DNA from 3 places in the Chelatococcus sp. HY11 genome. Region 2 is predicted to be linked to each of the others. Evidence: predicted binding sites of a transcription regulator. Region 2 holds the regulator's gene; each other region holds the start of a gene.
What was found. The regulator PhoB, encoded in region 2, activates phosphate uptake and scavenging genes when phosphate is short. The targets are predictions, from matches to a motif close to TGTCATNNANCTGTCAT.

Region 1 (7,009 bases), 1.1 Mb from region 2:
ATAGAGAACGCCGCGCAGGTTGCGGTTGAGGAAGTCGCGGGTCTTGTCGATGCCGTGCAGGCCGACATTGAGCAGCCGCGTGATATGGGCGGGAACGAAATCCTCGCTCATGATGTCGGCGTAAGGCGAATGATAGAGCGAGCCGGCGAGCGCCTGGACACGCGTGACGATGGCCCGGTGCTGGGGATGGGCCATGAGGAAGCGCGCGGTGCTGAGGCGAGGGTCCTGCCGTGCGAGATCCGCCTCCAGCCGCACAATGAAGCGGGCAAGGTCGAGCCCGAGGTTCACCGCGTCCTCCGCCTCGCTGCGTGGCCCACGGCGCGGCTCTTCCGCCGTCGCGGACTTGTACCAGACGTAGCGGGACGAGGCCTCGGAGGTGAGACCCAGCGCGAAGGCCCAGGCATATTCCTCGCGCACGATCTCCAGCAGCCGGCTGACAGGCATCTCCGGCCGCCCGGTCAGTTCCTCGTCGAGCACGAGCGTCGCGGCCAAGCTGTTGGCGACATCGGGCACCAGCTCGATCAGGATGGAATGAAGCGTTTCCAGCGCTTCGGGAGCGATGCGGCCTTCAAGCCCCTCGCAGAGATCGCACAACGGCCGCTCGGGCAGGACTTCGCCGGCCCCGACGCGCGCCTGGAGACGGCAAAGGGCGTCGCGGACCACGACGAGGTCCTCGGCGATGACCTCGCTCGCCGTCAACGCCTCATATTCCGCACGGTCTTGCTGGCGGAAGACGATCGCCTTGTCGATGAGACCGAGCAGCAGGGCGAGTTCCCGGCCGTCGGGCGAGAGGGCCACGCTCTTGGCATGGGCCAGCGCCGTCTCGCGGATGCCGATCCAGCGATCGATCAGCCGGGGGTGGTTGTTGACGAACAGCATCAGCCCCAGCGCCGAGCCGTTGCCCACACCGAGGAAGCGGCGAAGCTCCGGCGCCAGCTCGGGCGCCGCCGGATTGGCGAGACGCGCGAGGTGATGCACGAGATCCTGCGCAAAGACCCGCATCATGTAGGCGCACAGCATCTGGGCGGAGAGTGACCAACGCAGCGGGTGGTCCTTCTCGTAAGTCAGGAAGGTCTTGGTGCCAAAGGTGCCGTTGCCGTCGAGGCCGGTGTTGCGCATGAGGTAGCAGCTCTGCGCGAGGGCCGCGACATCCGGCTGGCGGCCTTGCGCAAGAGCTTGCTGCGCCGTGTTGAAGAAACGGCCGCTGCGGTTCGAGCGGCACCAGATCAGCGTGCCGGGTGTCGCGCGGCCCTCATAGAGCTTGGGAAGCTCCCGTCCCGTGGTCTCGAAATCCTCGGCGGACATGTCGCCCTCGACGAGCGCGCCCATCATGTCCCAGGCGCGGCCGATGATTCGGCCCGTCCGCCCCTCCTTCGAGGGCGCGAAGGAATAGACCGGGAAGGAGAAGCGCCAGCCGCCGATGTCGATACGATAGTCGGCGACGCCGCGGCCGGTAGCATCGATGTCGAAGCGCCGGCGATGGATAGACCACTTCTGCCGCACGGCCTGGCTCATCAGCGCGCGGGAGGCGCTCAATCGCGACGGCTGGAACGCCGCCAGCTTTTCCGGCCGCATGATGCGCGCTGGCGCGCGCATCAAGGCAGCGATGTCGAACGCCGGGTCGGCCGGGCGTGTGTCTAGAGCCATCATTCGGCAGCCATTCCCATCAAGCGTGAATTGGCGCGTTCGGCGGCCGCGACGGCCGCGCGCGCGCATTTGTCCTTGTCGAAACCAGCCGTCGGCCCGGACACCGAAATGGCGCCGATGCAGTGGCCGCGGCTGTCGAAGATCGGGCTCGCCACAGCCGAGACCGTGCGCGGGCCTGAGAGAACGGACACGGAGTAGCCCTGCTCGCGCACCTCACGCATCACCTCCTCGGGAGGAAGATCCACCCCGAGCTCGGCGAGATGCGCCAGAATCTCTGGCTGCGCATAGGCGGCGAGGGCACGCCCAAGCGCCGTGCGCGCCAGTTCCAGACGCTTGCCGACCCGCAGGTCGGACCGCAGGATGCCCTTCGATTCCACGCGCTGGACGATGACGGCCTCGCCATCCTCGAGCACCGCGAGCGAAGCGGTTTCGCCGGTATCAACGACGATCTGCTGCAGCACATCCGCGAGCCGCGTCCCAAGGCTCGCCTGGTCGAGCGCGCGGTTGGCATAGGGCACGATGCGCAACGACAATCGATAGGTGCCCTCGTCGGTCGCTTCGATCCATCCCGCCTCGATCAGGGTCACCAGCCGCTGATAGACCGCGCCCCTCGCCTCTCCTGTCGCGCGACAGAAATCGACAAGCCGCAAGGGACGATCGGACCGCCCCGCCGCATCAAGAACGGCAAGCGTTTTCAAAACCGTGGAGAGAGAACGAACTGCCATGGGTGACTTTGATCGCGCTTCTGTTTGTCTTCTAATAGAAGACATATGCTTTACATAGAACTATATCAGCGCAGAATTTGATCCAGGTCAAGAACTGCATTGTCAGTGAACATCCGGCGCGGAGCCATGCAGTAATGATCAGGCCATAAATGCACGAACTTCAATTATGATCATTATAAAATTCAGAGAAACCTTCAAAATAAATAATGAATAAAATATTCAAGTTTATAACATTTCAAATGCTATGTTTAAGTCTAAATAAATAAATTTGAAATAGAAAATAATACAGGATTAATTCGCAAACTTCGGGATTATCGCGAATTTATATATGAAAACAACTAGACACTGGAACCCGGCGAAATCTATCTCGCCCAAGGAAAGGCCGCGATCGGCATGTCGATCGGGCGCCGCGATCGCGTGCAGCCTCTGCCGGTGTAAAAAAATTTCCGTGAGCCCGTATCAAAAGTTCGCATCATGGCGAACGGCCGAAAACGGCGCCGGCATCACAAAAATGGGGAGAAGAGGAAGAGGGAGGGGTCGTCGAGCGTCACCCGCTAAACCCTTGAAATACTGGCGCTCCCTAGGGGAATCGAACCCCTGTTTTCGCCGTGAGAGGGCGACGTCCTAGACCGCTAGACGAAGGGAGCGTTCAGTGACCGTCCCTATATAGGGCATCAGCGCACTATTCAAGGGGCTGCACGCCAAGAAGCGTCACAAAGATTTCGCAATGTGCGAGACCCGAGGCTCCACAGCCGCTGTCCGTTGTGTCACACTGCTGTCGTCACTGCTCTTAAGGAGAGGAGATAGTCCGATGTCTTTGCAGGCCCATATCATGGAGCTCAAGAGGCGGCATCAGGCCCTCGAGGAGGAGATACAATCGACACTCGCGAGCCCGTCTAATGCCAGCACACTCAAGGTGGCCGAGCTCAAACGCAAAAAACTCCAGCTCAAGGACGAGCTAGAGCAATTGCAGCATGGCATGGCGTCCAAGTCCTTACATTAGGAATGTCCTTAACATTAGGAAATCCTTAATTAGCTTCGCTTCCGAGCCGTCATGTCCCGCGCCGCAGCTTTGCGCGCAGATGGGATGATGGCTCCGGTCAGAGGAGGCCTCCCCCTCCTCCATATTTCGGGCACCGGACATACCAGCCGGTGCTCTTTTATTGTGAGGCGGTCGTCATCCCGCCCGCACGCGCCCTGCCCGCATTCGGAAAGCCACTGCCCCAGCGAGTGAGATTCGATTCGTCCTCGCCTATGGGGGACACCCACGGACAGGCCTGCCGCCGCGAAGCCTTATCCCCTGGTTTCCACAAAGAGCCGCGCTCGGCGCCCGGAATGTTACTTCTGGCCCTGAGGCGCCGGCTCCGGCGCGTCCAGGATTTCCCTGACAACGCGAGTCTGTGCCTCCGGCAGCGGCGTCGCGCCGTCGATATCCCGCAGGAACATGGTTATCTGGGGGATGGAGCCGTGGTCCGGCAGGTCCACATGTCCCCCGCCCACAAACGAGACCAGCCGCTTCGGCCCCGGCGCCAGGTTGAACAGCGCAACGCCTTGCGCGTAGGGGATGATGTGGTCCTGGAGCCCGTGCAGGATGAGGAGCGGGGCGCGTATCTTGCCGATCAGCTCATCCGACCGGAACGGGTCGCGCATCAGGAGCTTGACCGGCGCCCAGGGGTAGCGCGCCGCGCCGACCTCGGCGGTCGAGGTGTAGGGCGATTCCAGAATGACACCCTTGAGCGGGACTTCCGCCGCGAGACCCACGGCGACGCCGGTGCCGAGTGATTCGCCATAGGCAACCAGGCGCTCGGCGCCGAACCGTTCAGCGGCGGCTTTGTATGCGGCGCGCGCGTCCGCCCGCAGTCCTTCCTCGGACGGGCTGCCCGTAGAGCCGCCATAGCCGCGGTAGCTGACGATGAACAGGCCCTCGCCATCCTCGCTCAAGGCCTTGTAGCGGTCGAGCCGGCCGGGACGCGCGAGATTGCCGCTTTGCCCATGGAAATAAAGAAGGACGGGCTTGCCCTCCTGAGGAGGCAGAACCCAGGCGACCAGAGTTTCACCGTCCTCGGTGCTGATGGTCGTCTCAGCCAGCCCGGGGATACCCGCGACCACCGGATCCGTCCGCGCCGGATCAAGCGGGAAGAGATAATGCCGCTGCTGGCTGTAGAGGGCGCCGACCGCCGCGAGATAGGCCAGCGCGATCGCGCCGATGACGAGCGCCACAAGACGCCGCCAGTTGCGGCGGACACGCGGCGGCGCGTCCGGCGGGCGCTGCGGCAGGCCGGGGAAAGAGCCCTCCGGCGGTGGCGGCGGGAGATTGGGAGGCGGCGAAGGCGGCATCACCGGTGGATGCTGAGCGTCCGACAAGCGGCCTCCCTTCCGTATCGACCATGGCCCCGTCAAGGCAGGACCGGAAACACTGCTGCGGTCCCCGGTCCGGCGGAGCTCGGACGGTCACAGCGACTTGAGGATATTCTCCACCATCTTCTTGGCATCACCAAACAGCATCATGGTGTTGTCCTTGAAGAACAGCTCGTTCTCCACGCCCGCGTAGCCGGAACCCATGCCGCGCTTGATGAAGAGGACCGTCTTGGCCTTCTCGACGTCAAGGATCGGCATGCCGAAGATCGGCGAGGCGGGATCGGTCTTGGCGGCCGGATTGGTCACGTCATTCGCGCCGATGACAAAGGCGACATCGGCCTGCGCGAATTCCGAATTGATGTCCTCCAGCTCGAAGACCTCGTCATAGGGCACGTTGGCCTCGGCCAGAAGCACGTTCATATGGCCGGGCATGCGGCCAGCGACCGGGTGGATCGCATATTTGACCTCGACGCCCTCTTCCTTGAGCTTGTCGGCCATTTCACGCAGCGCATGCTGGGCCTGCGCCACCGCCATGCCGTAACCCGGCACGATGATGACTTTGGCGGCGTTCTTCATCAGGAAGGCAGCATCATCGGCCGAGCCCTGCTTGACCGGCCGCGTCTCGACGGCACCGCTGGTCGCGGCCGCGCTGTCACCACCGAAACCGCCAAGGATGACCGAGATGAACGAGCGGTTCATGCCCTTGCACATGATGTAGGACAGGATCGCGCCCGAAGAGCCGACGAGCGCACCGGTGATGATCAGCGCCAGATTGCCGAGCGTGAAGCCGATGCCGGCGGCCGCCCACCCCGAATAGGAGTTGAGCATGGACACGACGACCGGCATGTCGGCGCCGCCGATCGGGATGATCAGCGTGACGCCGAGCACGAAGGAGACCAGCGCGATCAGCCAGAAGACCACATGGCTCTCGGTGGCAACGAACACGGCGATCAAGACGACAAGAAGCGCGCCAAGGGCGATATTCAGGAGATGGCGCTGCGGCAGCATGATCGGCTTGCCGGACATGCGGCCATCAAGCTTCAGGAACGCGATGACCGAGCCCGTGAAGGTGACCGCGCCGATCGCCACGCCGAGCGACATCTCGACGAGGCTGCCGCCGTGGATCGTGCCGACTGCCCCGAGGCCGAAGGCTTCTGGGGCATAAAGTGCGCCTGCGGCGACGAACACCGCGGCAAGGCCGACGCCGGAGTGGAACGCAGCCACGAGCTGCGGCATCGCGGTCATGGGCACGCGTTTTGCCACGACCGCGCCGATGCCGCCACCAATGGCCATGCCCAGGATGATGATCAGCCAGCTCAGGATATCCGCCGGCGGATGGAACACGATGGTCGTGAGGATCGCGATCCCCATGCCGATCATGCCATAGAGATTGCCTTGGCGGGAGGTCGCCGGAGACGACAGGCCGCGCAAGGCCAGGATGAAGAGGACGCCGGCGACGAGATAGAGCAGCGCAGATAGATTGGCGGCCATGTCCATCAGCCCTTCTTCTTGTACATGGCGAGCATGCGCTGGGTCACCAGAAAGCCACCGAAGATATTGATGGAGGCGAGGATCAAGGCGATGAAGCCGAAGACTTTCGCCCACCAGGGCCCGGCGCCGAGCTCAGGCGCCACGGCGACGCCCACGGCAAGCAGAGCGCCCACCACGATCACCGACGAGATGGCGTTGGTGACCGACATCAATGGCGTATGCAGTGCCGGCGTGACCGACCAGACCACATAGTAGCCCACGAAGACCGCGAGCACGAAGATCGCCAGGCGGAAAACCGTCGGGTCGACCGCTCCGCCCGTGGCCGCATGGGCCACGTTGCCCACCATGTCAGCGGCGTAGTCGGCATAGGTCTGCGCTGCCTCGGCGGCCTGCCGGGCCGCGTCAGCTGCCGCACGGGCGCGTTCGAGCGCTTCCTCCGGCGTAAGATTGGCCATCGCTCGCACTCCCTCGTTTATACCGGTGTGGTTCTGTGGTCAGGGAAATCGGAGAAGAAGGGGCAGGTTCGTCGCCATCAGGCTTTCGGCAGGAAGGCCGGATGCACGATGGCGCCGTCCCGTGTCAGCGCCGTCGCTTTCACGAGTTCGTCGTCCCAGTTCACGGCCAGCGCCTTCGACGCCTTGTCGATCAGCGTCTCGGCGAAGGCATAGAGGTTCTTGGCATAGAGGCTCGATGCCGTCGCGGCGAGACGGCCCGGCACGTTGAGATGCCCGACGATCTTCACGCCGTTCGGCGTCACCACCACCTCGCCGGGAACCGCGCCCTCGACA
Region 2 (7,009 bases):
CTGCCGAACGCCGATGGCGACAAGGCCGCAGTGTTCGCGACGATCGGGCCCGCGATCGATGGCGGCGTCGTGCTGTCCGGCCATACAGATGTGGTGCCCGTCGCCGGCCAGACGTGGACGAGCGATCCCTACCGGCTGCGTGTCGAGAACGGGCGCGCCTATGGGCGCGGCGCGGTTGACATGAAAGGCTTCGTGGCGCTGGCGCTGGCCCATGTGCCCGATTTCATTGCTGCCGATCTTGCCCGGCCGATCCACCTGTTCCTGTCCTATGACGAGGAGACCACGTGCCTCGGCGTGGTCGATGGCATCAATCGCTTCGGCATCGATCTTCCCCGACCGGGCGCGGTGATCGTCGGCGAGCCGACCGACCTCACCATCGCCGATGCGCACAAGAGCGTGGTGACTTTCACCACCACGGTGCATGGCAAGGAGGCCCATTCGGCCAAGCCCGCGCTCGGCGCCAGCGCGGTGATGGCGGCTGGCCTGCTCGTGGCCGAGCTCGTGCGCCTGGCGGAGGTCTATGCCGAGCGCGGCGACGCGTCGGGGCGCTTTGATCCGCCGTGCTCCACCATCCATGTCGGCACCATCGCGGGCGGCACAGCCCGCAACATCATGGCCAAGGAATGCCATTTCCATTGGGAATTCCGTGGATTGCCAGATCTTGACGGCGATGAGATTCCGGCCCGGTTCGCGGCCTACGCGGATACGGTCCTGGCCCGCATGCGCCAAACGGCGCCGGAGGCGTCGATCGAAACCGTCTGCCATGCCGATGTGCCCGGCTTGCGGCCGCTTCCAGGCTCGCCGGCGGAAGAGCTCGTCAAGGCCGTCACTGGGCGCAACAGCACGCTCACCGTGTCCTACGCGACGGAAGCCGGCCGCTTTCAGAATGCAGGCGTGCCGACGGTGGTTTGCGGCCCTGGCTCCATCAATCGCGCCCATCAGCCGGACGAATACATCACGCTGGCGGAACTGGAGGCCGGCGCGGACTTCATGCGTCGACTCACCGCAAAGCTGAAGGGCTAATCGGGGCTGCCCGACGGCGCGGCGTCAGGCCGGCTCGTCGGTGAGTTCCGCCGGCTCGATCTGGTAGTGGCGCGAGCAGAATTCGCAGGTGATACCGATCTGCCCGTTGTCGCCGACCATGTCGTCACGATCCTGCTGTGAGAAGCTGCGCAGGGTGGCGAGAATGCGGGGACGCGAGCAGCGGCATTCCTCGTGGACCGGCTGGCCCTCGAAGACACGAACGCCGCGCTCGTGGAAAAGCCGCAGCAGCAGGCGCTCGCTCTGCAGGGCCGGATCGATGAGCTCGTGATCTTCGGTCGTATCGGCGAGAAGCTTGGCTTCCACCCACGCGTCGTCCTCGAAGGCCTCGGCGCGCCCGGTGTCATGTCCTTCTGGCGCATCACCGGGATGGAGGTCCGGCTGCCGTTGACGATCGGAGGAGGACGGCAGGAATTGCACCATCAGCCCGCCGGCGCGGTAGCGCATCCCTGCGCCTTCCTCGTCGCTGGAGAAGGCCTCACCCACGGCGAGCCTTACCCGCGTCGGGATCTGCTCGGACTGGAGGAAATACTGGTGCGCAGCTGCCTCGAGATCATCCCCCTCGAGCGCAACCACGCCCTGGTAGCGGGACATCTCGGAGCCTTGATCGACCGTGAGCGCGAGATGTCCGTGACCGAGGAGCGCCCCGGTTGCGAGCGTCCCGGTCTCGGCCAGCTCGGCGAGACGCTCGGCGTCGAAACGCGCGCAAGCGCGCAGACGGTCCGGCGCGTCGAAATCGACGACCAGCATGTCGATCACGCCGTCAGTGCGAGTCTGCAGCTGAAAGCGACCGTTGAACTTCAGGGCTGAGCCGAGAAGAGCGGTCAAGGCGGTCGCCTCGCCGAGAACACGCGCGACCGCCGGAGGGTAGGCATGGCGACGCAGAATGGTGTCGAGCGCCGGGCCGAGCTTGACCACCCGGCCCCGCACATCGAGACCCTCGACGGCGAAAGGCAGGACCCGGTCATCTGCGGTTTGAGCGCTCACATCGGCCATTACTGAACGGCTCCCATACACCACGCCAGAATGCCCTTCTGGGCATGCAGGCGGTTTTCCGCCTCATCGAAGACAACGGATTGCGGACCATCCATGACTTCGTCGGTCACCTCCTCCCCGCGATGGGCCGGAAGGCAGTGCATGAAGATGGCGCCCGCGTTCGCTGCAGCCATTAGCTTGGTGTTGACCTGGTAAGGCTGCAAGAGGTTGTGGCGGAAAGCCTCGTCCTCGTCGCCCATCGACACCCAGCAGTCAGTGATGATGGCGTCGGCGCCCTTCACGGCGGCGAAGGGGTCGTCCGTCAGCATGATCTCGGCGCCTTCGCGCCTCGCCCGCGCAATGAGATCGGCTCGCGGCGCCAGTTCCGGGGGCGTCGCGATATTGATGCTGAAATCAAGGCGTGACGCGGCTTCCACCCATGACGCGAGAACATTGTTGGCGTCCCCGGTCCAGGCGACGGTACGCCCCTTGATCGGCCCCCGGTGCTCCTCGAAGGTCAGGAGGTCGGCCATCACCTGGCACGGATGCGACAGCTTCGTGAGCCCGTTGATGACCGGCACCTCGGCGAATTCCGCCAGCTCCATCATCGCGTCGTGATCGAGAATGCGGATCATGATCGCATCGACATAGCGCGAGAGCACACGGGCCGTGTCGGCGATCGTTTCGCCGCGGCCGAGCTGCATCTCCGCGCCGGTCAGCATCAGGGGCTCTCCACCGAGTTCGCGCATGGCGACGTCGAAGGACACGCGGGTGCGGGTCGAGGGCTTGTCGAAGACCATCGCCAGCACCTTCCCGTCGAGCGGGCGGGTGGTCTGCGGCTGGCCCTTGCGGCGCGCGGCTTTCAGGGATGTGCTCGCCGTCAGGACACGACGCAGTTGATCTCCGGAGAAGTCCGCGAGGTCCAGGAAATGCCTGGGTGCGGTCGTCGCTGTCGTCGTCATGGAGCCAACTCCGGTTGGCCTGCATCGGCCTTGGCATGAGCCTCCGACACGGCCTTGGCTGCGGCATCGATGCGCGCCAGAGCTTCCGAAATCTCGGCTTCTGTGATGGTGAGGGGCGGTATCAGCCGCACCACATTGGCGCCGGCTGGGATAACCAGAGCCTTCTCCGCGCGGGCCGCGTTGACGAAATCACCGTTCGGCGGCGTCAGCTTCAGGCCGAGCAGCAGACCCTCACCGCGGATCTCGGTGATGACATCGGGATAGCGATCCTTCAGCTCCGCGAGGCGTTGCTTGAAGAGAAGGCTCTTGCGCTGCACGTCCTCCAGGAAGCCCTCCTCGAGGATGACATCGAGCACGGCATTGCCCACGGCCATCGCGAGCGGATTGCCGCCGAAGGTGGTGCCATGCGTGCCGGCCGTCATGCCCTTGCCGGCCTCGGCCGTCGCGAGGCATGCGCCCATGGGGAAGCCACCGCCGATGCCCTTGGCCACGGCCATGATGTCAGGCGTCACGCCCGACCATTCATGCGCGAACAGCTTGCCGGTCCGGCCGACGCCCGTCTGGACCTCGTCCAGGATCAGGAGGAGGCCCTTGTCGTCGCAGATCTGGCGCAGCCGCTTGAGATCGGCGGGGGGCACGGACCGCACGCCGCCTTCACCCTGGATCGGCTCGATCAGGATCGCGGCGGTTTCATCGGTGATGGCGGCTTCGAGTGCCTCGAAATCGCCGAAAGGCACCTGGTCGAAGCCTTCAACCTTCGGACCGAAGCCCTCCAGATATTTGGCTTGTCCGCCGGCGGCGATGGTCGCGAGCGTCCGCCCGTGAAACGCGCCCTCGAAGGTGATGATGCGGAACCGCTCGGGATGGCCGCTGACCGCGTGATATTTCCGCGCCATCTTGATCGCGCATTCCAGGGCCTCGGCACCGGAATTCGTGAAGAAGACCGTGTCGGCGAAGGTCGCGTCGACGAGCCGTTGCGCCAGCCTCTCACCACCCGGGATACGGTAGAGGTTCGACGTGTGCCAGACCTTGGACGCCTGTTCGGTCAAGGCCTCCACGAGATGCGGATGGGCATGGCCAAGCGCGTTCACGGCGATGCCGGCGCCGAGGTCGAGATATCGTTCGCCTTGTCGCGTGATGAGCCATACGCCCTCTCCCTTTTCGAATTCGATGTCGGGACGCGCATAAGTCGGCAGCAACGGCGAAATCACGATTTCAACCTCCGCAAGAGAAAAGTTTCCAGAAACCACGGGGCAGACACCACTGATATCGGACCCGCGTCTCGGAAAATCAAAGTGCCGCCCACGGAGGGGCGGCACTCCACCAATTCTAAAGGTCATGTTTTCCATGTCAATTCAAAGACTGTGATCACTTTCATCAACGCCCGGCAGGCCCCGGACGCCGGCTAGCGACCGGGGAGGAAAGCGCCCCGTCTCCCATCTGCAGAAATTGATATGTGCCGGAACGGAAGACGCTTTTCGCCTTGAGCCCTCACACGAGGTTCTTGGGGAAAACGGCAGGTGTGGCGGGGGGACTCTTGCCCCCGAGTCCGGGCATATTGTAGTTTCGCCTTCAACGACTACGACATCTCGTGTAGCGGAACTTATCATTCGCGTTCGTTGTCAACATGCAACGGGGTTTGGCTCCTGTCGGGCTGGCCGCGAAAAATAAGGGATTCCGCGCACTGCAACCGCTGACGGAGAAGGCGATGACCGACCCGAGCCAATCTTGGAGCGATGAGCGCGTAGAGCTCTTGCGCAAGCTCTGGTCTGATGGCCTCAGCGCCAGTCAGATCGCCGCCGAACTGGGCGGCATCACCCGCAACGCCGTCATCGGCAAGGTGCACCGCCTCGGCCTGTCCGGGCGCGCGAAGAGCACCGCCAGTTCGGCGCCACGTCCGCGCAAGCCGGTCCGGCAGCCCGGTGTCACGGCTCCGGCCCCGGCCGCCACCACGTCGGGCCCGATGCGGACCAATGCGGCGCTCGCTCCCCAGCCTGTCGCCGAGGCCGCCCCGGTGCTTGTGCGCCTGCCTCAGCCCCGCGAGGACGTGGTGATCCCCATGTCGGAGAGGGTCACCATCATGGAACTCCGTGAATCCATGTGCCGATGGCCCATGGGCGATCCGACGACGCCGGAGTTCCGCTTCTGCGGGGCGCGTTCGGAACTCGGTATGCCCTATTGTTCGCACCACGCGCGCATTGCCTATCAGCCTGTCGCCGACCGCAGGCGGGATCGCAAGCGGGCTTGATCTGAAGCCGCTGCCCGGGCAACCGCGGATAGCCGGCAAATATAGGGGTCCTGAAGAAGGCCGCCACGACGCGATCGTGGCGGCCTTTTTTGGGAGTGAGACGACGGGACTGTGATCGACCGGCTTCAGCCAGCCTTGGCGAAGGTCTCGTCGAAGGAATAGCCGGCACCGCGCACCGTGCGGATCGGATCGGGCCGGCGCATGCGGTTGATGGCCTTGCGCAAGCGCCCCACATGCACGTCGACGGTCCGCTCGTCGATATACACGTCGTGGCCCCAGACCCGGTCGAGAAGCTGCTCGCGGGTGAAGACACGACCTGGGCTCTGCATCAGGAACTCGAGCAGCTTGAATTCCGTCGGTCCGAGATGCAGTTCCCGGCCGCCGCGCTTGACCCGATGGGTTTCTCGATCAAGTTCAATGTCACCGGCGACGAGCTGCGCCGCGACCTGTCCAGGCTTGGCGCGCCGCAGCAGGGCGCGGACGCGCGCCAACAGCTCCGGCACCGAGAAGGGCTTGACGATGTAGTCGTCGGCACCGGTGGCGAGACCCCGCACACGCTCGGTCTCCTCGCCGCGTGCCGTCAACATGATGATCGGCAGCCGCTCGGTCTCCTCGCGCGCACGGATGCGCCGGCACAGCTCGATGCCGGAAAGTCCCGGCAGCATCCAGTCCAGCAACACGAGATCCGGCACCGCCTCGCGCAGCCGGATTTCAGCCTCATCGCCACGGGCGACGCTGTCGACGGTATAGCCCTCGGCCTCGAGGTTGTAACGGAGGAGCAGCGTCAGCGGCTCCTCGTCCTCGACGATCAGAATACGTGGTCCCATCGAAAGTCCTATGGTTCCACTGTTGTCCTGGCCCCCCGGTTCACAGGATCAGTGGGATCAGTTGCTGGGATCTGTTGGTGCCTTGGTGAAGCTTGAGGTATCGCCCTTCGGGCGGTCCACGGACAGCGTGACGCCTGTCGCCAGATAATGAACCGTCTCGGCGATATTGGTGGTGTGGTCGCCGATGCGCTCAATGTTCTTGGCGAGGAACAGAAGGTGCGTGCAGAACGTGATGTTGCGCGGATCTTCCATCATATAGGTGAGCAGCTCACGGAAGATCGACGTGTACAGCGCGTCGATGCGGTCATCACGCTGCCAAACGTCGAGCGCCTGCGCGTCATCCCGCTGCACATAGGCATCGAGCACGTCCTTGAGCTGCTCCTGCACGAGATCGCTCATGTGCTGCACGCCGATCACGAGCTTCTGCGGCTGTGCCTCGCCGCTGATGGCGACGACGCGCTTGCTCGTGTTCTTGGCGAGGTCGCCGATGCGCTCGAGATCGGCCGCCACGCGGATGACCGAGACCAGTTCGCGCAGGTCGACCGCCATGGGCTGGCGCCGCGCGATGGTGAGCACGGCGAGCTCTTCGACATCGCGCTGCAGCCCGTCGAGACGGGCGTCGGCGGAGATGACTGACTGGGCAAGCGCGCTGTCGCGCTTGACCAGTGCCAGCGTGGAGTCGGCGAGCATCTTCTCGGCGACGCCGCCCATCTCGACGATCCTGGTCCGCAGTTCGTCGAGATCCTCGTCGAAGGATGAGACGATATGTTCAGGCATTGCCTCAGGTCCTCTAGCTTTGGCCACCGGGATCAGCCAAACCGGCCGGTGATGTAGTCTTGCGTGCGCTTGTCTTGCGGCGCGGTGAAGATCTTCGAGGTATCGTCGAACTCGATGAGGTCGCCGAGATACATGAAGGCCGTATACTGAGAGACGCGCGCAGCCTGCTGCATGCTATG
Region 3 (7,009 bases), 2.3 Mb from region 2:
TCGATGGCGGGCATGAAAAAAGGCCGCGATGGATGCCCCGTCGCGGCCTCAAGTCGGTTGAGCGAGGAGGTCAGCTCAAACGGTATGGGTGGGGCCGGCCTTGCGCGCCGCGCGCTCGGCGTAGCTGTGATGATGCTGACGCCACACCAGGAACACGCCAGAGGCGATGATGATGCCCGATCCAAAGACGACCGCGGGAACGGGCAATTCCTCGAAGAGGAACCAGCCGATAAGGCAGGCCCAGATCATCGTGGTGTATTCGAAGGGCGCGATCAGCGACGTATCGGCATGCTTGTAGCTCATGGTGAGCAGGATCTGGCCAATGCCCCCCATGACGCCGATGCCGACGAACAGGGCGAATTCACGCGGCGAAGGCATGACCCAGTTGCCGAGCACGATCGTGGCTAGTCCGAGCGTGCTCATCAGAACCACAAAATAGAACACGATGGAGCCGGTGCGCTCGGTGTTGACGAGCTTGCGCACCTCGATGGTCGTGCTGGCGTTGCAGAGCGCGGCGAAGAGGGCGAACATAAGGCCGATGGTAATGGCCGGGGAAGCCGCTCCGGACATCAGCGCGCTCGAAGCGACATGCGGGGTCAACATCACCAGAACGCCGATGAAGCCGATGAAGACCGCGAGCCAGCGATAAGCCTGCACCTTCTCCCTGAGGAAGATCGCCGCCAGGACGACCACCAGCAGGGGTGCGATATAGCCGATGGCGATTGCATCAGAAAGCGGCAGCTTGGCGAGAGCCGCAAAGCCCAAAAACATGCCGCAACCGCCGATCAGCCCGCGCTTGACGTGACCGCCAATGTTCTTCGTTCGCATCGATGCCACGATCTCGCGGCGGAAGCCGAGCCACACCAGAAGCGGCAGGATCGTGAAGAACGAACGGAAAAAGACGATCTGGCCGGTCGGGAAATCCTGACCGACAGTTTTGATGCCCGCGGCCATCAGCGTGAAAAACAGAGCTGATACGACCTTGAGCGATATACCTAGGAGGGGGTTCACGGCGGGGGACCAGATTAGTGCAGCTGCTGCCTTCATACTGGGCAACCCATTTCGAGCCAATATCGAAAGCAGCAGGTCAGCTATGCGTCCGGCGCGACGGTGTGTATTTCCTCAAGTTACTTTTAAGAGGAAATTAATCGATCTACTGTGATTGCAAGAAGAAATATGGTTTATCCTTGTTAACATTGCCAATATTAAGTCATAATCTTGCCATCATCTGGACGAGGCGGGATTTCCCGTGTCTAGGCCCCAACGCGAGCCTGCGTCACGAAACTGCAATCGGAATCAGGTTTTTGATAGCCCGCACGGCCGGATGTGCGCCGTGCTCCGAGCAAGCTGACGCGGAAGGCCGGAGCCTTGCGGAACGACGTGGTGCGAACGAAAGCCCTGTTCATTTCTGATGTGCATCTCGGTACCAAGGGATGCCAGGCGGATCTTTTGCTTGATTTCCTGCGGTTCCACGACGCCGATACGATCTACCTGGTCGGCGACATGGTCGACGGCTGGCGGCTGAGGCAGAAGTGGTACTGGCCGCAGGCGCACAACGACGTTGTCCAAAAGATGCTTCGCAAGGCACGCAAGGGCTGCCAGATCATTTATATTCCAGGTAATCATGACGAATTTCTTCGTGATTACGTTGGATCTAACTTCGGCGGCGTGTTGATCATGGAATATGCGATCCATGAGGCCGCCGATGGCAGCCGATATCTTGTGACGCATGGCGATCAATTTGACATGGTGGTGCGCCACGCCCGCTGGCTCGCTTTCTTTGGCGACCGCGCCTATGGCTTCGCTCTCTTCGTGAACACCTATCTCAACGTCGCGCGCCGCCGCCTCGGCCTGACCTACTGGTCGCTGTCCTCCTGGGCAAAGCTCAAGGTGAAGAACGCGGTGAACTACATCGGTCGCTTCGAGGAGTTGCTCGCCTCGGAGGCGCGCCGCCATGAGGCCGACGGCGTTATCTGCGGCCATATACACCACGCCACGATGCACGACGACTACGGCGTCCGCTACATCAATACCGGTGACTGGGTGGAATCCTGCACGGCGCTGGTCGAGCACTACGATGGCCGTTTCGAGATCGTGCACTGGGGACGCTCGCGGGAGCCGAACGCTGTCGTTCCCCTCCAGGAGGTGGCTGCCTGATGCGCGTGCTCGTCGCCACGGATGCCTGGCACCCGCAAATCAACGGCGTCGTGCGCTCGTTGGAGAATGTGGCGCGGGAGGCGCCTGAACTCGGCGCGGAGATCGTGTTCCTCACGCCCGACATGTTTCGGACCTGGCCGATGCCGAGCTATCCGGAGATCAGGCTGGCGATCACCTTTGCCTCTTCGGTCAGGCGCAAGATGGCCGCGTTCAAGCCTGACTTCGTGCATATCGCGACAGAGGGGCCAATCGGGCTCGCCGCGCGACGCGCCTGTCTGAGAGAAGGCCAGTCCTTCACGACGAGCTATCACACACGCTTCCCCGAATATCTCGCGGCGCGCCTGCCGGTGCCGACGGATTGGAGCTATGCCGCGCTCCGGCGTTTTCACAACGCCGGCGCCGGCATCATGGTCAGCACGGGTACGATCGAGCGGGAACTCGCCGCCAGGGGCTTTGGCCCGCTGATGCGTTGGTCGCGTGGTGTCGACGCATCGCTGTTCCGGCCCCGTCCCGATGCTCCACGGCCTTTCGCGGGGCCGGTCTTCTTGTATGTCGGCCGCGTTGCCGTCGACAAGAACATCGAGGCCTTTCTGAAGCTCGACCTGCCAGGAACAAAGGTGGTGGTCGGGGATGGCCCGGCCCGGCCCGCCTTGCAGGCGACCTATCCTGAAACACGCTTCCTCGGAAGCCTCACGGGCAAGGCGCTCGCGGAGGTCTATTCGGTCGCGGATGTCTTCGTGTTCCCCAGCGCGACGGATACCTTCGGCATCGTGCTTCTGGAGGCGCTGGCGAGCGGACTGCCGGTGGCGGCCCTTCCGGTCGCGGGGCCGATCGATGTCATCGGCCCATCGCAATGCGGCGTGCTGGACCATGATCTCGGAAAGGCTGCCCTCGCGGCGCTGGAGATCCCCGGCGCGCGCTGCCGGGCCTATGGTCTCACCTTCACCTGGCAGGCCAGCGCGCGCCAATTCCTTGACAACATCCGCCTGGCGCATGGCGCCGCAACAGGCGGCGGTGACGGGGCCTTCGCCATCGCGTCCTGAAGCGGCCCGGCGCCTGGTTCCAGGTCCTTCATTTCCGAGCATCGTCTTCGCGAGCGGCTGCCCGCTCCGCTCGGAAATGCTTTAAGTGAACCGGCGAAGCTTTTCCGAGGCGCTCATGGTCGTGAGGCCGGCCAGAATATCACCGGGAGAGCGAATGGGCTTGCGAGATCCCCTCTGCAGTGCGGACGCCTGCCGCGCCACAAGCGCTTCCAATTGTTCGCGAATGCTGGCGGTGTTGTGCATGACTGTCTGCTGGCTGGCGGCCTGTTCCGCGTTATTGACGACGAGCCGCACCGTCTGTGGCAGGTCCGGCGCGATGGCTGGCTCTCGGAGTGCGGCAGCCTCGGGCACCGGCCCGGCGTCACAGGCCTCGACGGCTTTCGACAGCCGCTGCTCGATCTGGTCCATCAGACGCGCCAGCAGGCGGAAGCGTTCGCTGATCGCCATGCTGTTCGCGGCGACGGCGTAGAGGCTCGTCAGGCGATCCCGCACCGCGCTATTGGCGATATCGTCGTGCGACTTTCCGGCCGACGTCTTGCTCCAGGCCATTTCCTGAATCAGCTCGGCGGCATCGATGACGGCGGCCGTGGTCTTGTCCTGCGCGCGCGCCAAAGCCGTGAACGGGTCTTCGCTAGCCTCCCGGTCGAGCGCGGGCTGGCTTCCCGGCGCAAGCGCGATCTCGATACGCGTGCGCTCGATCAGACGCTGGATCTGAACGAGGCGGAAGCGCTGCCGGTCACGATCGTCGTCCCTTGTATCCGCATGGTCAGCGCGGCGACTGCTGCCCTGAAGGCGGCTCAACGCGTCGATCAGGGACTGGAGATCGGCATGGCGCTGGCGGCGCACATACTCCGCCAGAAACCAGCGTCCACGCTCGGTCTCGGTGAGCGCCCGGGCGATTGCATCGTAGGTCGGCGACGACTCGATGGGACTGGCTTCGGATGTCAGCATATGGTGCTCAGGTCGTTGGGCCAGCAGGCATGCAGGCTCATTCGACCCGACGATACGGGCGTCAGCGTAAAGGATCCTTTTACGGTGAGGGCGGAACCGGATTTTTCCTCACCCCCAGAGTTCCCGCGTCGGAGGGCTGACGACGCTGCCTTCATAGAGAAGGCCGCACGCCCGATCCTCGGCGAGGAGGAGCGGGCCGTCGAGATCGACGAAACGTGCCTTTGGCGTGAGGAGCATGGCGGGGGCCATGGCAAGGGAGGTGCCGACCATGCAGCCCACCATGATTCCGAAGCCCCTGGCCTCGGCCTCGGCGACGAGGGCCAGCGCCTCTGTCAGCCCCCCTGTCTTGTCGAGCTTGACGTTGAGGACGTCATAGAACCCCGCCAGTCGTGCGAGGTCGTCCCGCGTGTGCAGGCTTTCGTCGGCGCCGAGCGGGATGATGCCGCGATGGGCGGCGAGATGGTGATCCTCGCCCGCCGGCAGGGGCTGCTCGACCAGCGCGACGTCAGCACGCCGGCAAGCCGCGAGGTTCTCGGCCAGCGTCTCGGGTGTCCAAGCCTCATTGGCATCGGCGATGACGACCGCGTCAGGCGCCGCCGTCCGGACGGCAGCGATGCGCGCGGGGTCTCCGACGCCGCCAAGCTTGATCTTGAGGATAGGCCGCCCGCTGCGCGCGGCGGCTTCGCCCATGGCCTGCGGTGTGTCCAGGCTGATGGTGTAGGCCGTCGTGGCGCGAGGAACGCGCGTGATCCCCGCGAGCACATGGGCCGGAACCCCGGTCATCTTGGCCTCGAGGTCCCACAGGGCGCAGTCCAGCGCATTGCGCGCGGCGCCTGCCGGCAGCGTTTCGCCAAGGCCTTGACGGTCGAGGCCGTTCTCAATGGCGGCGCGCTGGCTTTCGATGGTGGCCGCGACGCCGTCGACGCTCTCTCCGTAGCGGGCGTAGGGCACGCATTCTCCACGTCCGCTATGGTCCCCGTCGCTGATTGTCGCCGTCACGACGACCGCTTCCGTGCGGGCGCCGCGTGAGATGACAAATTTCCCCGCAATGGGGAAGCGTTCGATGGCGACGGTAAGACGGCGCGACATGACAGGCCTTCTGGTGGATCCGGATATGACAGGCGCGGCTTTCGCCGTGATGTTGCAACGATGCAGCTTTATCACTTATTCCAACGGTACGGCATGGGTTTGCTCGACATCGACGGGTATCGCCGGTATCGGTGATTGCAGTGCCGTATACGGGAATCGCGACGTCCGCCGGGTGTGGACGTCAGCTGGCAAGACAGGTGCATGAACGCAGGACCCACCGCCGCGACCGAAGAGGCTGGTAGCGAAATTAGGGCGACCCTCTCCGGGCTTTGGACGGCACCTTACGCGGCCGCTGTCGAGAAAGAGGCGCAGACCCTGCTTGACGCAAGTCAGGGTGCGGGGCGCGTCATCCTCGACATTTCAGGGATCCAGCGCCTCGATACGCTCGGTGCCTGGGTGCTCGATCGCACGCGCCATGAGCTAGGCGATCGCGGCTTGCACGCCGATTTCGTAGGCGCGCGTCCTGAGCAGAGCATTCTCCTCAATGAGATCGCCTACCGTAGCGGCAATGAATTAACAAAACGTCGGAAGTCCAGGCTCGTCGACTTTCTGGCGGAAGTCGGCGAGGCTGTCGTCAATGCCGGGCGGGACATGGCGCGCGGCATCAGTTTTCTTGGCGAAACGACGGCCGGGCTCGCGCGGGTTTTCGCGAACCCGAAGCGCTTCCGCTTGACGTCCCTTGTCAATCAGCTCGAGCAGGTGGCCTTCAGGGGCGTGCCGATCATCGCGCTTATTTCCTTTCTTGTGGGTTGCATCATTGCCCAGCAGGGCATTTTCCAGCTGCAACGCTTCGGCGCAGTCACCTTCGTGGTGGACCTGGTCGGCATTCTGGTGCTGCGCGAACTCGGCGTGCTGCTCACGTCGATCATGGTGGCCGGCCGCTCGGGCAGCGCCTTCACGGCGGAAATCGGCTCGATGAAAATGCGCGAGGAGGTGGATGCCTTGCGCGTGATGGGCCTCGATCCCATCGAGGTTTTGATCATCCCGCGGGTTCTCGCCTTGATCATCGGGCTGCCGCTGCTCACCTTCATCTCGGAGATGGCGGCGCTGTTCGGTGGCGGATTGGTGGCGTGGATCTACGGTGGCATCAGCCCCGAGATCTATCTGGCCCGCCTGCAGTCGGCCATCGATTTCAACACTTTCCTCGTCGGCATGATCAAGGCGCCGTTCATGGCGCTTGTCATCGGCCTGATCGCTTCCCTTGAAGGGCTGGCCGTCGCGGGATCGGCTGAATCTCTCGGCCGGCAGGTCACGGCCGCGGTCGTGAAGTCAATTTTCATGGTGATCGTCGTGGACGGCCTGTTCGCGATGTTCTTCGCCGCGATCCGCTTCTGAGGCGCACATGGACCAGCAGCTCGCACCAGCCAACGGCGGATCGCCTGAGCCGGGCTATGCCGACGCGGCGGATGGCCATGCCACAGAGCCCAATCGCGAGGTTGTTATCCGGGTCCGCGACCTGGAGGTCGGCTTTGGCGAGAAGACCATCATGAAGGGCCTGGACCTCGATGTGTATCGCGGCGAGATTCTTGGGTTCGTTGGCGCCTCGGGTATGGGCAAGTCCGTGTTGACCCGCACCATCCTCGGGTTGGTTCGCAAGCGCCACGGGACCATCGAGGTTTTCGGCGAGAATCTCGATGAACTCAGCGATGATTCACGTCGCGCTGTGGAGAGGCGATGGGGGGTTCTCTTCCAGCAAGGGGCCCTCTTCTCGGCTCTGACCGTCAAGCAGAACATCCAGGTGCCGATGCGGGAATATCTCAACATGTCGG

Region 1: KIO74_RS17425 (YdcH family protein) is a predicted target of PhoB. The motif match lies at 3,138-3,154, and genes of this name have one in related genera.
Region 3: KIO74_RS01960 (UDP-2,3-diacylglucosamine diphosphatase) is a predicted target of PhoB. The motif match lies at 1,275-1,291, and genes of this name have one in related genera.

Annotation. Positions count from the first base shown of each region.
Region 1 covers NZ_JAHBRX010000001.1:3,831,417-3,838,425, reverse strand. Annotated here, with positions in the region: gene KIO74_RS17440 (hypothetical protein) at 1-1,650, opposite strand, end outside; gene KIO74_RS17435 (IclR family transcriptional regulator) at 1,647-2,372, opposite strand; tRNA gene KIO74_RS17430 (tRNA-Glu) at 2,944-3,019, opposite strand; gene KIO74_RS17425 (YdcH family protein) at 3,184-3,375, shown strand; gene KIO74_RS17420 (alpha/beta hydrolase) at 3,711-4,736, opposite strand; gene KIO74_RS17415 (NAD(P)(+) transhydrogenase (Re/Si-specific) subunit beta) at 4,824-6,221, opposite strand; gene KIO74_RS17410 (proton-translocating transhydrogenase family protein) at 6,227-6,676, opposite strand; gene KIO74_RS17405 (Re/Si-specific NAD(P)(+) transhydrogenase subunit alpha) at 6,754-7,009, opposite strand, start outside.
Region 2 covers NZ_JAHBRX010000001.1:2,718,881-2,725,889, reverse strand. Annotated here, with positions in the region: gene argE (acetylornithine deacetylase) at 1-1,023, shown strand, start outside; gene KIO74_RS12470 (Hsp33 family molecular chaperone) at 1,048-2,037, opposite strand; gene argF (ornithine carbamoyltransferase) at 2,037-2,978, opposite strand; gene KIO74_RS12460 (aspartate aminotransferase family protein) at 2,975-4,189, opposite strand; gene KIO74_RS12455 (GcrA family cell cycle regulator) at 4,687-5,226, shown strand; gene phoB (phosphate regulon transcriptional regulator PhoB) at 5,352-6,053, opposite strand; gene phoU (phosphate signaling complex protein PhoU) at 6,111-6,830, opposite strand; gene pstB (phosphate ABC transporter ATP-binding protein PstB) at 6,863-7,009, opposite strand, start outside.
Region 3 covers NZ_JAHBRX010000001.1:388,430-395,438, forward strand. Annotated here, with positions in the region: gene KIO74_RS01955 (DMT family transporter) at 76-1,047, opposite strand; gene KIO74_RS01960 (UDP-2,3-diacylglucosamine diphosphatase) at 1,384-2,157, shown strand; gene KIO74_RS01965 (glycosyltransferase family 4 protein) at 2,157-3,200, shown strand; gene KIO74_RS01970 (hypothetical protein) at 3,282-4,151, opposite strand; gene dgcA (N-acetyl-D-Glu racemase DgcA) at 4,260-5,240, opposite strand; gene KIO74_RS01980 (ABC transporter permease) at 5,442-6,575, shown strand; gene KIO74_RS01985 (ABC transporter ATP-binding protein) at 6,727-7,009, shown strand, end outside.